3 regions of the Kribbella sp. NPDC056951 genome follow, and region 1 is predicted to be linked to each of the others. Evidence: predicted binding sites of a transcription regulator. Region 1 holds the regulator's gene; each other region holds the start of a gene.

Region 1 (5,038 bases):
GTACTGGCCACCACCACGCTCGCCTCGCACCCGGACTTCCCGTGGATCGAGGGTGCGGTGATGCCGGCGGTTTGGACACGCACGTGGGGTGAGGGTCGCGTGTTCGTCTGCACGGTCGGCCACAAGCTCGACGACTTCGACGTCCCCGAGGTGCGCACGATCATCGAGCGGGGGCTGCTGTGGGCGAGCAAGTGACCCGCGTTGGCATTGTCGGCACCGGAGTCATCTCTGGCACCTACCTAGATCACCTGGCCAAGCTCCCGGGGGTCGAGGTGGTCGCAGTCGCCGACCTGGACCTCGCGCGCGCCCAGGCGGTCGCCACGGACAGCGTCCGCGCGCTCACTCCGGATGAGCTGTACGCCGCCGACGACGTCGACATCGTGGTCAACCTGACGATCCCGGCCGCGCATGCCGCCGTACATCAGGCTGCTCTGAGTGCTGGCAAGCACGTGTACGGCGAGAAGCCGCTGGCCATGGATCGCATCGAGGCCGAGCCGCTGCTCAAGTACGCCGCTGCGAACGACCTGCGGATCGGCTGTGCCCCCGACACCGTCCTCGGCACCGGCACGCAGACTGCGCGCGCGGTGATCGATCGCGGGGACATCGGCGTACCGCATGCTGCGACCGCTTTCATGGTGACGCCCGGCCACGAGCTGTGGCACCCGGCGCCCGAGTTCTACTACCAGCCCGGCGGCGGCCCGGTTCTCGACATGGGTCCCTACTACGTGACCAGCCTGGTCACGCTCCTCGGACCGGTACGGCGGGTCACTGCGCGAGCCGGGCAGTCGAAGCAGGAGCGGATGATCCACACCGGTCCCCGGGCCGGGGCTGTGTTCCCGGTGGAGGTCCCGACGCATGTGACCGGCGTACTGGAGCACGAGTCCGGTGCGCTGACAACGGTGCTGATGTCGTTCGACGTGTGGGCTGGACGGCTGCCACGGATCGAGGTGCACGGTACTGACGGCAGTCTGTCGGTTCCGGACCCCAATGGCTTCGACGGGACGGTTGAGCTCGTCACGCCGGAGCAGCGCGAGTGGACCGAGGCACCGGTCGCCGGTGGGTACGCCGGAGCGGGTCGGGGCGTCGGCGTGGCGGACATGGCCCGGGCTTTGCGCAACGGCGAGCCGCACCGGGCGAACGGCGAGCTGGCGTACCACGTGCTCGACGTACTGGAGTCTTTTATCGACTCTGCCGTCCAGGACCAGCCCTTGGATGTGGCCAGTACAGTGACGCGCCCCGCAGCCGTTCCGTTGGGAGCGACGCCCGACACCGCCTAGACTGGCACTCTGACTTTGTGAGTGCCAAGCGTGGGAGAGGGTGGTGCGCGTGCTGGACGAGCGCAAGCTGGATGTACTCCGCGCCATCGTCGAGGACTACGTGGCGACCCACGAGCCGGTCGGCTCGAAGACACTCGTCGACCGGCACAACCTCGGTGTCTCCCCGGCCACGGTGCGCAACGACATGGCCGCGCTGGAGGAGGAGGGGTACATCACCCAGCCGCACACCAGCGCCGGCCGGATCCCGACCGATGCGGGCTACCGGCTGTTCGTCGACAAGCTGAGCACGGTCAAGACGCTGTCCGCGGCCGAGAAGAAGGCCATCACGTCCTTCCTCGGCGGCGCGGTCGACCTGGACGACGTCGTACGGCGCACCGTCCGGCTGCTTGCCCAGATCACCCGCCAGGTCGCGATCGTGCAGTACCCGTCGCTGAACCGGTCGAGCGTCCGGCACATCGAGGTGGTCACGATGACACCGCGCCGGTTGCTCCTGGTTCTGATCACCAGCAACGGTCGCGTCGAGCAGCGGATCGTCGAGCTGCCGAAGGACGTCGACGAGCAGCTGGTCGCCGACCTCCGGTCGCGGCTGAACACGGCGATGGCCGGTCAGCGACTGACCGAGGCCACCACCTCGCTGGGCCTGGTCGCCGACAACTTCGCTCCGGACGACCGGCCGCTGGTGGCCGCGATCGTCACCACCCTGCTCGAGGCGTTCACCGACGAGATGGGTGAGCAGCGGATCGCAGTCGGCGGCGCGGCCAACCTGACCCGGTACGGCGACGACTTCGAGCGGAACGTGAAGCCGGTGCTGGAGGCGCTGGAGGAGCACGTCATCCTGCTCAAGCTGCTCGGTGAGGCGACTCACCCGCAGACCCTGACGGTCCGCATCGGTCACGAGAACCCGTACGAGGAACTGGCCACCACCTCGGTGGTCGCGACCGGCTACGGGTCCAAGTCGGAGGCGCTGGCCACGCTGGGCATCGTCGGCCCGACCCACATGGACTATCCGAGCACGATGGGCGCCGTACGGGCTGTCGCGCGCTATGTCAGCCAGATTTTGGCTGAATCCTGATGCACTCACTTAACCCCTGGTCTGGAGTATGAGCACCGATTACTACGCCGTCCTGGGCGTCAGCCGTGACGCTTCAGCGGACGAGATCAAGAAGGCGTACCGCAAGCTGGCACGCCAGTACCATCCCGACGTCAACGACTCCGAGGACGCGCACCACAAGTTCCAGGAGATCGGCCGCGCGTTCCAGGTGCTGAGCGACCCGCAGAAGCGGCAGATGCACGATCTCGGCGGCGACCCGTTCGCGTCCGCCGGTGGCGGTCCCGGTGGGTTCGGCGGCGGCCAGGCGTTCACGTTCACCGACATCATGGATGCGTTCTTCGGCCAGACCGGTGGCGCGACTCGTGGTCCGCGGCCGCGGACGCGGCGCGGCCAGGACGCGCTGATCCCGCTGCGGATCGACCTCGCCGAGGCGGCCTTCGGGACGACCCGCGAGCTGAAGGTCGACACCGCCGTACTGTGTCCGACCTGTTCGGGTTCGGGTGCGGCGGCCGGCTCCGAGCCGGTCACCTGCGAGATCTGCCACGGCCGTGGCGAGGTGACCCACACTCAGCGCTCGTTCCTCGGTGAGGTGCGCACGATGCGCCCCTGCCCGAACTGCCGCGGCTTCGGGACCACCATCCCCAACCCGTGCGTCGAGTGTGCGGGCGACGGCCGGGTCCGCTCCCGCCGTACTGTCACCGTGAAGATCCCCGGCGGCGTCGACACCGGCACCCGCGTGCAGCTGTCCGGTCAGGGCGAGGTCGGCCCCGGCGGCGGCCCGGCCGGCGACCTGTACGTCGAGATCGAGGTCGAGCAGCACGAGGTCTTCACCCGCAACGGCGACGACCTGCACTGCACGGTCACGCTCCCGATGACGGCGGCCGCACTCGGTACGACGATCGACCTGCCGACACTGGAGGGCGAGACCACTCCGTTGGAGGTCCGCCCGGGCACGCAGTCCGGTACGGCGATGACACTGACCGCACGCGGTGTGCCGCGGCTGCGGCACGCGGGTCGCGGCGACCTGATCGTGCAGATCATCGTCGAGACCCCGACCAAACTCGACGACAGCCAGGCGGAGCTGCTCCGGCAACTCGCCGTGGCGCGCGACGAGGAGCGGCCGCAGGGTCAGATCCAGGCCACCCACAAGGGTGTCTTCGGCCGCCTCCGCGACGCCTTCGGCCAGCACTAAGCGATGGGTGTCGCGGTCTTCTTCGCCGCCGAGCTGGACGGCGAGGAGCTGACACTGGACGGCGCCGAAGGCCGGCACGCCGCCGTCGTACGGCGGATCGGCCCCGGCGAGCGAATCCGCCTGACCGACGGGCGCGGTTCGTGGGCCGAGGGTCCGGTGGCGACCGCCTCGAAGACCGGGTTGACCATCACCGTCGACCAGCGCGGGACCGACCCAGCCAGTACGCCGCGACTGGTCGTCGTACAGGCCTTGCCGAAGGGCGAGCGGGCCGAACTGGCCGTCGAGATGCTGACCGAGGTCGGCGCCGACGTGATCGTGCCGTGGAACGCGGAACGCAGCCAATTCCGCAGCAACCCGGAGCGATCCGCCAAGACGTTCGCCAAGTGGCAAGCCTGGGCCTTCGAGGCCAGCAAGCAGTCCCGCCGCACCTGGTTCGCCGAGGTAGCCCCGATCGCCACCACCGCCGAAATCGCCAAACTCCTCCAAGACGCGGCGCTCCCCGTCATCCTGCACGAGGAAGCAACCACGCCCCTCGCCGGCCTCGCCGTACCCCCCACCGGCGACATCGTCATCGTCATCGGCCCCGAAGGCGGCATAACCCCCTCCGAACTAACCACCTTCGCCGTCACCCCAGTCCGCCTAGGCGCCACAGTCCTCCGCACCTCAACCGCCGGCGTAGCCGCCGCCTCCGCCCTACTCGCCCACTCCCGCTGGACCTAACAGGGCTGGGGTAGCTCACCCACCCGTGCGCGTCGCGCGTGGATCTGCGGTCTTACCCGCCCGGGCCGACGGTGGTTCAGGCGTGTGCGGCCTGCTGAGGTCGGCAATGGATGGCGGCGGCGTACTCGTCCCTGTGGGGCCTGGGACGAGCCTCTCTGGAAGTGGTGCAGACAGCCATGCCAGGCGTGCGCCGGCCAGCAGGAGTGAGGGATGGCAGATCTGCAGTCACCTCGGCGGCAGATTTGCACTTAAGAAGCGGCAGATTTGCAGGCAGAGGCACGGCAAATTTGCAGTCGGGTGCCATACTCGAGGGGTGAACGACAATCTGGAGCCCCGCGCCGAGCCTGCGTCGCCGTTGGGGCGGGTCCTGCCACGCCATGCGCGTGCGCTGATAGAGGAGGCGATGGCCGATACCCGGGTTGTTCTGGTGAACGGTGCGCGGCAGAGCGGTAAGAGCACGCTGGTCCGGCTTGTCGGGGCCGCCGCGGACGCGGAGTGGTACACCCTTGACGACGCCGACATCCGCGGGGCGGCTGAAGAGGACCCCAGAGGGTTCGTGGCCGGGCCGAAGCCGATGATCATCGACGAGATCCAGCGACTCCCGGAGCTCCTTCTCTCGATCAAGTCCCGGGTCGACGCGCGATCGGTTCCGGGGCAGTTCCTGCTGACCGGGTCGGCGCGGGTCTTGGGTCTGCGGACGTTGCCGGATGCGCTTCCGGGGCGGATGGAGACGATCGAGTTGTGGCCGTTCGCGCAAGGTGAGATCGACGGAAGACCTGATCGATTCATCGACGCGAT
Region 2 (5,038 bases), on a different contig from region 1:
TGTCCGAGCCACGGACCGATCTGGGCCCGGCCGCGATCAGCACCGCCGAACTGGTCCTCTGCCCGGCCGTGGCGGTCGCACGGGACGGCGTACGGCTCGGGCGCGGCGGTGGCTCCTACGACCGGGCGCTCACGCGCGTCACACCCGGTACGCCGATCTGGGCGGCCGTCTACGACTCCGAGGTCGTCGACTCGCTACCGTCCGATCCGCACGACCACCTCGTCCACGCGGCGCTCACACCGCGCGGACTGGTACCTGTCGGTTAGCGCTCAGGCTTACCGGTGAACGTGAGCGTGTGCTCGCGCTTGGCCTCGACGGCACCACGCGTGAACGCCCAGGGCAGCGTCTCGCCCTTGGCCCACAGCTTCGTCTGGTCGATGTAGTTCTTCGAGAACGCGTGCCCCGACGTACCGGTCAGGTTGATCCAGCGGGACTTGTCGAAGTCGGACAGGTCGACCACCATCCGCATCGACGGCACCGAGGTCACGCCGTACCCGACCGAGGCGTCCCAGGAGGTCGCGTCCACGATCGAGCTACCGCCACCGAGCTCGTACGGACCGCGGTTGAACAGCTTCTCGACCGCACCGATGCCCGACGTACCCAGTGTCTGGTTCTCCAGCGTCAGCTTGTGCAGCTGACCCCACTTCCAGTTCGACGGCTCGCGAGCCATCTTCTTGGTGATCTCCGCGCGGGCGTCGACCAGCGCCTGCCGCAGGATGTCGTCGCGGCTCTCCCGCTGTGGCGTCCGCAGGTCGTCCCACCAGCTGTTGCTGGGCTGCCCGAGCAGCGTGTGCACGACCTCGACCCACCGGGAGCCGCCATCCGGCCAGGCCGCCTTCGGCAGCTGGTCGTGGAAGGTCAGCGACAGCAGATTGCGCCACACGACGTTGAAGTACGCCGCCGGTGCCGAATCGGCCGGCTGGGTGAAGTCCCAGCCCTTGAGGGTGTCCTGTCCTTGCCGGTCGAACGCGTCGTTGATCCCGATCTTGAGCAGCGACGGCACCAGCATCTCGGCGGCCCGGTTCTTGGTGTCCAACTGGATCGACGCCATCTTGCTCGCGTCGAGCGTGCCGGCCGCCTTGATCCGGTCCAGGATCTGCTGCGACCGGTAGCCGTAGTCCCAGCTGTCGCTCAGGAAGTACGGATACGACTTCGGTACGACGGCCTGGTTCGCGGTGACGATGATCCCGTCGGCCGGGTCGAGCTCGGTCGGCATCGCGTCGAACGGGATGTACTTGGTCCAGTCGTTCCTCGGGTCCCAGCCGGCCACCGGCCACTTCCCGCTGGCGACCTTGCGGATCGGGACCAGACCGGGCGCCTGGTAGCCGATGTGCCCCTCGGTGTCGGCGTAGATCAGGTTCTGCGAAGGGACCTCGAACTGCCGGGCCGCGTCGCGGAACTGCGTCCAGTTCTGCGCGCGGTTGATCGCGAACAGAGCGTCGGCGGTCTTCCCTGGCCGGAGCGCAGTCCACTGCAAAGCCACGCCGTACGCCGTCGCTGCCTTGTCGCGCCGCGCGGCCAGCTCACCGGTCTCGCGCTCCTCGGCGCCGACGTCGGAGATGATCGGGCCGTGCCGGGACTCCCGCACAGTGATCTTCACCGGGTCGTCCTGGCCTGCGACCTTGAAGGTCTCCTCGCGCTTGGACAGCGGCTTCCAGCGGTTGTTGTAGAGGACGTTGTCGCCCTCGATCTTCTCCAGGTACAGGTCCTGGACATCGGGGTCGAGGTTGGTGAATCCCCAGGAGATCGCGTTGTTGTGGCCGATCACCACGCCGGGCAGTCCGGAGAAGCTGAAGCCGGAGACGTCGTACGGGCAGGTGCGGCTCTGCTTGGTGCAGTGCAGACCGACCTGCGACCAGATGCCCGGCATGGTGGCGCCGAGGTGCGGGTCGTTGGCCAGCAGCGGCTTCCCGCTGTCGGTGTGGTCGCCGGACACGACCCACGAGTTCGAACCGATGCCGTCGCCCTGGCCGAGCAGCTGCGGCAGACCCTTGGCGACCTTGTCCACCGAGTCGAGTGACTTCAGCAGATCGGTCGTCAGCATGCCGCGGCGCAGCTCGTTGGTGGCCGGCGGAGTCGCACTGAACTTGCCGTCCTTGCCGACTGAGGCAGTCGGGACGATCGGCTCGTTCCGGTCGTACGGGTACGCCGGGTAAAGGGAGTCGACGCTCTTGGATGGGATGGTGGCCAGCAGCTTGGTGCGGTTGATCTCCTCACCCATGTTGCCGCCGAGGTCCCAGGCCATCGCCTTCAGCCAGGCCATTGAGTCGGCCGCGGTCCACGGCTCCGGGCGATAGTCCCGGCGACCATTGGGGTCCAGACCCAGTACGGCGTACTCCAGGCTGAGGCCGGAACCGCTGTGCTTGTCCAGATAGGCGTTCACACCGCGGGCGTAGTCGTCCAGGTACTGCCGGGTGGACGGGCTGACCAGCCCGAGCTCCTTCTCGGCAACCCGGCGCCAGCCCAGCGTGCGGACGAACTTGTCCGTCTCCAGCGCGTCCTTGCCGAACAGCTCACTCAGCCGGCCCGCTGTGACGTGCCGGCGGAAGTCCATCTCGAAGAACCGGTCCTGCGCGTGCACATAGCCCTGTGCGGCGAACAGGTCGGCCGGGTTCGAGGCATAGATCTGCGGGATCCCGTTGCTGTCCCGGACCACCTCGACATCGGCGTCCAGACCCGCCAGCTCGACCGTCCCGTCGTACGTCGGGAAGGAGTGGCGGACGACGAAGACGGCAGTACCGGCGATCACCACGAGGACCGTGGCGAGCGCGATACCGCAGATGATGACGGCTCGAAGCAGGCGACGCACGGACCCAACCGTAGAGAATGCAGCCCGTGGCCCCAAATGGGGTCCGGTGAACTTTGCGTTGCTCTGCGTCCGGAGGGGGCTGCGGGGCGCAGTTGAGACGGGAGTTTGGAATACTTCGGGCCGCTGACGCATTATTAGCAGTCGAGTAGTAGGAGTGCCAGCGGCCTGAAGGGAACCAACCGTGCCCACGTACCAGTACCAGTGCACCGATTGCGGTGAGGCGCTCGAGGTGCGGCAGAGCTTCACCGACGACGCATTGACCGTCTGCCCCGCGTGCCAGGGCACGCTGCGTAAGGTCTTCAACGCGGTGGGTGTTGTCTTCAAGGGCTCCGGTTTCTACCGCACCGACAGCCGCTCGTCCGGTAAGAGCTCGCTCCCGGCCAAGTCGGAGTCGTCGTCGACCTCCTCGTCGGACTCCAAGCCGGCCGCGAAGTCCTCGGACTCGTCGAGCAAGAGCAGCTCCACGACGTCCAGCTCGGGCGGCTCGTCCAGCTCCACCAGCGCTGCCTGATCTGGCCTGTGGATAACTGAAAGGAGTGCCGGAGAAACTCGTACTTTCTCTGGCATGAAAAGCCTTTCGTTCCTTCGCGATCTGTCCCGAGCCGCCCGCTGGCACCGCCGCCTCCTGGCCGGTGTCGCCGCCGCGGCCGCCGTCTACTTCGGCCTCACCTCCCTCGCTCCCGCCGCCCCACCCACGGTCACGGTCCTGGCCGCAGCCCGTGACCTACCGGGCGGAATCACGCCCACCGCGGACGACCTACGCACGCTCGCCCTCCCTGCCGACTCCGTACCTTCGGCAGCCCTCAGACCCGGCGCCGACCTCGCCCGTCGCGTCTTGACCGGACCGGTCAGAGCCGGCGAACCACTCACCGATGCCCGTTTCCTAGGCCCAGGCCTGGTCCCTTCCGGGTCGGTCGCATATCCGTTCCGCATCGACGACGCCGAGGTCGGCGCTTTGCTCCGGGTCGGCGATCGCATCGACCTCTACGCCGGCACCAGTACGACGTCCGCTGCGGCCGGCCTCGTGGCGCACGCCGTCCGGGTGATCGCCTTGCCGAGTTCACGATCGACCGGCGCACTGATCGTCACAGCCGTCTCCCCCGCCGTCGCCGCCAGACTGGCCCAGGCCACGACGAATTCCAGAATCAGTGTCGCGCTGACCCCGGATACGAGTTGATCACTGCGGCGCGTGCCCTCGCGTGACCTGCGGTGCGGTCCTACGTTGACCGGAGTACAACATCCGCTTCGTGGAGGCACTCCAATGCTCAAGGGCTTCAAAGAATTCATCATGCGCGGCAACGTCGTCGACCTCGCCGTCGCGGTCGTCATCGGCGCAGCATTCGGCAAGATCGTGACTGCGATCGTCGAGAATCTGATCACCCCGCTCGTCGGCGCGATCTTCGGCGCCGCGGACGTCAGCAAACTGTGGGTCGCTCATCTGAACGACTCCACCTTCCACTTCGGTGTCATCCTGCAGGAGATCCTGAACTTCCTGTTCGTCGCAGCGGCCGTGTACTTCCTCATCGTGTACCCGCTAAACAAGCTGGCCGAGCGTCGCAAGCGCGGCGAGGAGCCGGCTCCGGACGACGAGGCGCTGACCACCGACCAGCAGTTGCTGACCGAGATCCGCGACTCCCTGCGCCAGCGTTCCTAACTCACGAACTCCACGATCGTCCGCACGAACTGATCCAGGTACGGCGGGAAGTCGGGGCGCGGTGGTTCCGGGCAACCGGACAGCTCCCGGCTTCCCGCGATCAGCCCCAGCAGGGCGTCGACCGTCTGACGTTGGTGTGTCGGATTCTCGAGCAGCGACGGCAGAACACCGACCGGGATCCGAGCCAGGTCGATCAGATCGACGTCCGTCGTACCTCGAAGGGTGTCGCCGGCCAACAGCTTGCCGGCATCATCGGCGGCGCAACCGCGGCCGAGAAGACCGGCCAGCACGAGCGTGTCGACTCCGGAGTCACCCGCGGTCGCCGGCCAAGCCAGAACGAGTCGCTCGACCAGATCGGGGTAGACCAATGTAAGCAAAGCAGCAACCGTGCATCCGTTGGATGCGCCGACGATGGTGAGCGGTTCGGCGTGATTCGCCAGCAGTTCACCGAGGGCTTCGAGCTCGACGTCCCAACCGCTCGGATCCTTCGGACGGTCGGGGGCAAGCACGGTCAGGCCGGCGGAAGTGAGTCCGGCGGTGATACCCGGCGTACCCCAGAATCTCTCGGCGTCCAT
Region 3 (5,038 bases), on a different contig from region 1:
CAGGTTGCGCTGCAGTACCTGGATGGCGGTCAGTGGGTCGCCGGTCCGGTCGGAGCCGCGGTGCGGGGTGTCGCCGTACTTGAGGTTGCAGTTGGTGCTGGAGTTGCCGTTGACCGACGGCATCGGGATGCCCCAGGTCTTGTTGACCGGGATGAGCCGTGCGGAGCGGCACTGGACCAACTTGGCCTCCGCTGCGGCTGCCGCTTCGAGTGAGGTCTGGTCATTGGCCTTGTCCGCGGTGAGCGGCGCTGCCTGGCCGTCGGCGGGCTTCGGCGGCGCTGCCGCCTGCTGCTGCTTGGACGCGCCCGCCGCGACCGCACCAACCCCCAGTGCACCTGCGACGGCCAGCACCGCGATGGTGCGGCCGGAGAACTTCGGCAGCTTGGGCAGCGTGAAAGCCATGGGAAGACGGTCCCACGCCGGCCTGCGTTAGGCCAGCGTGTGACCACTATCTGTGCACGCTTGGATGCTCAGAGCTTGTCGTAACAGCCCTGGCTCCACACCTTCTTGGAAGGGTTCCACATCCGCCACTTCATCGCCGACCGGGTCCGCGGGCCGTAGATGCCGTCCTTGGTCAGCCCGAGCTTGCCCTGGACGACCTTCACGGCGTCCCGCGTCTTGGCGCCGTACAACCCGTCCTTGGACAGCTTGGAGCCGTAGCAGTAGTTGAGATTGCTCTGCAGTGCCTGGATGGCCTGCGTCGGGTTGCCGAACGGGTTCTTCGGGTCCCGGTGCGGCAGATCGCCGTACCTGAGGTTGCAGGTCGTGCTCCAGTCCTCCCAGACGTCAGGGACGAAGACCTGCCAGCCGCCCCCGACGTTCCGGAACGTCGCGGACTGGCACTGCGGCAGCGGTGCGGCGGACGCTGTGGCGGCGGTGAGTGGGGTGATGACGAGGGCGGCCGCGACGAGTGTCACGGCCGCCTTGTAGCGCAGCTGAATAGGCATGAGGTCCTCCCCAAGGACCGGATCCCGTTGATCGGGATCTCGTACCGGGTATGACGCCGGCACGAGCCCGTTCGGTTGTACTGGGGTCAGAGCTTGTCGTAGCAGGCCTGGCTCCAGGCCTTCGTGGTCGGGTTGTACATCCGCCACTTGAGCGCGGAGCGGGTGTTCGGGCCGTAGATGCCGTCGGCGGGGAGCTTGAGCTTCTTCTGGACGGCCTTGACGGCGTCGCGGGTCTTGGCGCCGTACTTGCCGTCCTTGGCGAGCTTGTAGCCGTAGCAGTAGTTCAGGTTGCTCTGCAGTGCCTGGATCGCGCGGGCCGGGTCGCCGAAGGGGTTCTTCGGGTCGCGGTGCGGGTTGTCGCCGTACTTGAGGTTGCAGGTGGTGCTGGTGCTCTCCCACTCGCTCGGGACGAAGACGGTCCAGCCCTTCCCGACGTTCTTGAACGTCGCGGAGTCACACTGGCTCAAAGGTGCGGCGGACGCGGTGGCCGCGAGCGGGCTGACGACGAGGGCAGCCGCAGCGAGGGCGACGGCCGGCAGGCGACGAAACATCTTGTGCTCCCCAGAGACGGGACCCTCCGATCGGGATCCGTTGGCGAGTTGGACTCGCGCTGGGAGCGGTTGGTTGCCCGGAGTGACCGCTCGGGGAGATTTCGTTTGGCACTCGAGTTGACCGAGTGCTAATCGCGGCCTAGATTCGGTGTTGGCACTCTCGGTGTGAGTGTGCCAGTGGTCCAACCTCCTGACCCCCGCGACGGCAGGGGAGCGCGATCACCGCAGCACCACAGACAAAAAGCGAATCGACCGTGGAGGTCAGCAAGTGTCGGTCACGATCAAGCCGCTCGAGGACCGGGTCCTCGTCGCGCCGCTCGAAGCCGAGCAGACCACGAAGTCCGGCCTGGTGATTCCGGACACCGCCAAGGAGAAGCCGCAGGAGGGCGAGATCCTCGCCGTCGGCCCGGGCCGGATCGACGACAACGGCAACCGCGTCCCGCTGGACGTCGCCGTCGGCGACAAGGTCATCTACTCCAAGTACGGCGGCACCGAGGTCAAGTACGACGGCCAGGACTACCTGATCCTGGGCGCCCGCGACATCCTCGCAGTCGTCAGCAAGTGACGACCGCCCGCTGTTCCTGACTGTCACCGCCCCGGCTGCCACTAGGCACCGGGGCGGAGTGGGTCAGGGCAGCGGGAACCGCCGTACGAGACATTCAGAAAAGGACTGGTTTTCTTCATGCCGAAGATCCTCGAGTTCGACGAGAACGCGCGGCGCGCGCTGGAGCGTGGCGTCGACAAGCTCGCGAACACGGTGAAGGTGACGCTGGGCCCGAAGGGCCGCTACGTCGTCCTGGACAAGAAGTGGGGCGCCCCGACCATCACCAACGACGGTGTCACCGTCGCCCGTGAGGTCGAGCTGGACGACCCGTTCGAGAACCTTGGCGCGCAGCTCGCCAAGGAGGTCGCCACCAAGACCAACGACATCGCCGGTGACGGCACCACCACCGCGACGGTGCTGGCGCAGGCACTGGTGCACGAGGGCCTGCGGGCCGTCGCCGCCGGGGTCAACCCGATGGGCCTCAAGCGCGGGATCGAGGCGGCTGTCGAGGCCGTCTCCGCGCGGCTCGTCGAGACCGCCCGGCCGGTGGACGACAAGGGCGACATGGCCCACGTCGCCACCATCTCCGCCCGGGACGCCGAGATCGGCACCCTGATCGCGGACGCGTTCGACAAGGTGGGCAAGGACGGTGTGATCACTGTCGAGGAGTCGAACACCTTCGGCACCGAGCTCGAGTTCACCGAGGGAATGCAGTTCGACAAGGGCTACATCTCGCCGTACTTCATCACCGACGCCGAGGCCGGCGAAGCGGTGCTGGAGGACCCGTACATCCTGATCCACCAGGGCAAGATCTCCGCGATCGCGGACCTGCTGCCGCTGCTGGAGAAGGTCGTGCAGTCCGGCAAGACGCTGCTGATCATCGCCGAGGACGTCGAGGCCGAGGCCCTGTCCACCCTCGTGGTGAACAAGATCCGCGGCAACTTCACCTCCGTCGCCGTCAAGGCGCCGGGCTTCGGTGACCGCCGCAAGGCGATGCTCGAGGACCTGGCTGCCCTCACCGGCGCCCAGGTGATCGCGCCGGAGGTCGGGCTGAAGCTCGACCAGGTCGGCCTCGAGGTGCTCGGTACGTCGCGCCGGATCGTCGTCACCAAGGACAACACCACTGTTGTCGAGGGTGCCGGCAAGGCCGACGACATCGAGGGCCGGGTCAACCAGATCAAGGCCGAGATCGAGCGGACCGACTCCGACTGGGACCGCGAGAAGCTGCAGGAGCGGCTGGCGAAGCTCGCCGGCGGCGTCTGCGTGATCAAGGTCGGCGCGGCCACCGAGGTCGAGCTGAAGGAGAAGAAGCACCGGATCGAGGACGCCGTCTCCGCGACGCGCGCCGCGATCGAAGAGGGCATCGTCGCCGGTGGCGGCTCCGCCCTGGTGCACGCCGCCACGGTGCTCGACGACGGCCTGGGCCTCGAGGGTGACGAGCTCGCGGGTGTCCGGATCGTCCGCAAGTCGGTCGTCGAGCCGCTGCGCTGGATCGCCGAGAACGGCGGTTACGAGGGCTACGTGGTGACCTCGAAGGTTGCGGAGCTCGAGGTCGGCAGCGGCTTCAACGCCGCCACCGGCGAGTACGGCGACCTGCTCGGTCAGGGTGTCCTGGACCCGGTCAAGGTGACGCGTTCCGCGCTCGCCAACGCCGGTTCCATCGCCGCCCTGCTGCTGACGACCGAGACCCTGGTCGTCGACAAGCCCGAGGACGAAGAGCCCGCCGCAGCCGGTCACGGCCACGGCCACGGTCACTGACCTCAGGCAAGTAGTACCACCGCACCGCCCCGGCACCACGTGTGCCGGGGCGGTGTTCTTTGTGTGGTTGGCTGGCCAGGTGGTGATGATTCGGGAACGGTCCGATGCGGACCTCGACGTCTGTGTGGAGTTGCTGCGGGACGTGCACGAGCTCGCCGGATACCCGGTGAACTGGCCGGCAGATCCCCGCGGGTGGTTGACACCGGTGGATCGGCTCAACTGCTGGGTGGCTGTCATTGACGGCCGGGTGGTCGGCCACGTCGTACTGACGACGGATTCCGCCGGGGGCGCATCGGTCGAGCGGTTGTTCGTGGATCCACGGGCGACGCGAGCCGGTGTCGGCCGGCGGCTGCTCGAGCACTGCGTCACCACAGCCGTGGAGTCGGGGCGGAAGCTCACCCTCGAGGTGGTCGAGAAGCCAGGATCCGCGGCGATCGCGCTGTACCGCCGCGCGGGCTGGCGAGAGGCCGGTCGGACCCCGATCGACTGGGCAGGCGATGAAGCCTCCCACCTCCTGCACTTCGAACCACCGGCCTGATCAGAACCCACGCCGTACGACGGTTGCCGCGCCGGCGACCCGGCCTTGTCCCCCAACCACACCAGCGGATATCCGCTGGTGTTGCCCCTTCTCCGGTCGTGTACGGGGGATAGAACGGGCCACACGAGGGGTTATCCGGTCTTGTGGTCACGGGGAGGGGGCGGCGGCACGCGTGGGAGCAGATCACCGCGCTGATCCGCATCGGTACTTGCTGATCTACGGAACGCCGGTGCCGGGCTACCACGCTCCGGCGGACACGACCGCGATCTCCGACCAGGTGATGCGGGTGATTGTCGAAACGGCCGGCGACTCGGCGACCGCCGTACATCGGGGGTTGCTGTTCTGGACCCGGCTGCATGGTGTGCTGTCACTCGAACTGGCGGGGCACTTCAGCGGGATGGATGTCGATCCGGCCGGCCTGGTTGCCGACGAGATCAAGGCGCTACGGGCCGGTAGTCACAGATCGTGATGAAGTGGCCGGTAGTGGCCACGGATTGCCACTAGGCAAGCAGAGATGAGAGCCGTACCATCTTTCACGCTGACCGGTCCGACACGAGGGGGCGAGGGGTGACTGAGGTCCGAGTACCGCACACCCACGACCGGGTCGAGCTCAGGGATCTAGCCGCATTGGCCGGCAACGGGGACCGTACAGCTCTTAACGACCTGCTCACACGGGTGCGCGCCGTCGCGCACCGCTATG

The links. Region 1 encodes HrcA, which represses chaperone genes, less so after heat shock. Its sites were predicted from a motif close to TTGGCACTCGNNNNNNNCGAGTGCCAA; they were not measured.
Region 2: a site for HrcA is predicted at 2,944-2,970, ahead of ACFTSF_RS15930 (FmdB family zinc ribbon protein). Genes of this name have one in related genera too.
Region 3: a site for HrcA is predicted at 1,604-1,630, ahead of groES (co-chaperone GroES). Genes of this name have one in related genera too.

The regions. Positions count from the first base shown of each region.
Region 1 is NZ_JBHUQZ010000010.1:27,030-32,067, forward strand. Features, by position in the region: gene ACFTSF_RS31105 (ThuA domain-containing protein) at 1-195, shown strand, start outside; gene ACFTSF_RS31110 (Gfo/Idh/MocA family protein) at 192-1,277, shown strand; gene hrcA (heat-inducible transcriptional repressor HrcA) at 1,327-2,349, shown strand; gene dnaJ (molecular chaperone DnaJ) at 2,378-3,520, shown strand; gene ACFTSF_RS31125 (16S rRNA (uracil(1498)-N(3))-methyltransferase) at 3,524-4,240, shown strand; gene ACFTSF_RS31130 (ATP-binding protein) at 4,554-5,038, shown strand, end outside.
Region 2 is NZ_JBHUQZ010000003.1:625,001-630,038, reverse strand. Features, by position in the region: gene ACFTSF_RS15940 (5-formyltetrahydrofolate cyclo-ligase) at 1-266, shown strand, start outside; gene ACFTSF_RS15935 (penicillin acylase family protein) at 263-2,809, opposite strand; gene ACFTSF_RS15930 (FmdB family zinc ribbon protein) at 2,991-3,320, shown strand; gene ACFTSF_RS15925 (Flp pilus assembly protein CpaB) at 3,375-3,986, shown strand; gene mscL (large conductance mechanosensitive channel protein MscL) at 4,071-4,463, shown strand; gene ACFTSF_RS15915 (alpha/beta fold hydrolase) at 4,460-5,038, opposite strand, start outside.
Region 3 is NZ_JBHUQZ010000003.1:327,417-332,454, forward strand. Features, by position in the region: gene ACFTSF_RS14460 (peptidoglycan-binding domain-containing protein) at 1-402, opposite strand, end outside; gene ACFTSF_RS14465 (peptidoglycan-binding domain-containing protein) at 471-947, opposite strand; gene ACFTSF_RS14470 (peptidoglycan-binding domain-containing protein) at 1,034-1,498, opposite strand; gene groES (co-chaperone GroES) at 1,767-2,063, shown strand; gene groL (chaperonin GroEL) at 2,181-3,800, shown strand; gene ACFTSF_RS14485 (GNAT family N-acetyltransferase) at 3,886-4,338, shown strand; gene ACFTSF_RS14490 (TetR-like C-terminal domain-containing protein) at 4,511-4,807, shown strand; gene shbA (RNA polymerase sigma factor ShbA) at 4,906-5,038, shown strand, end outside.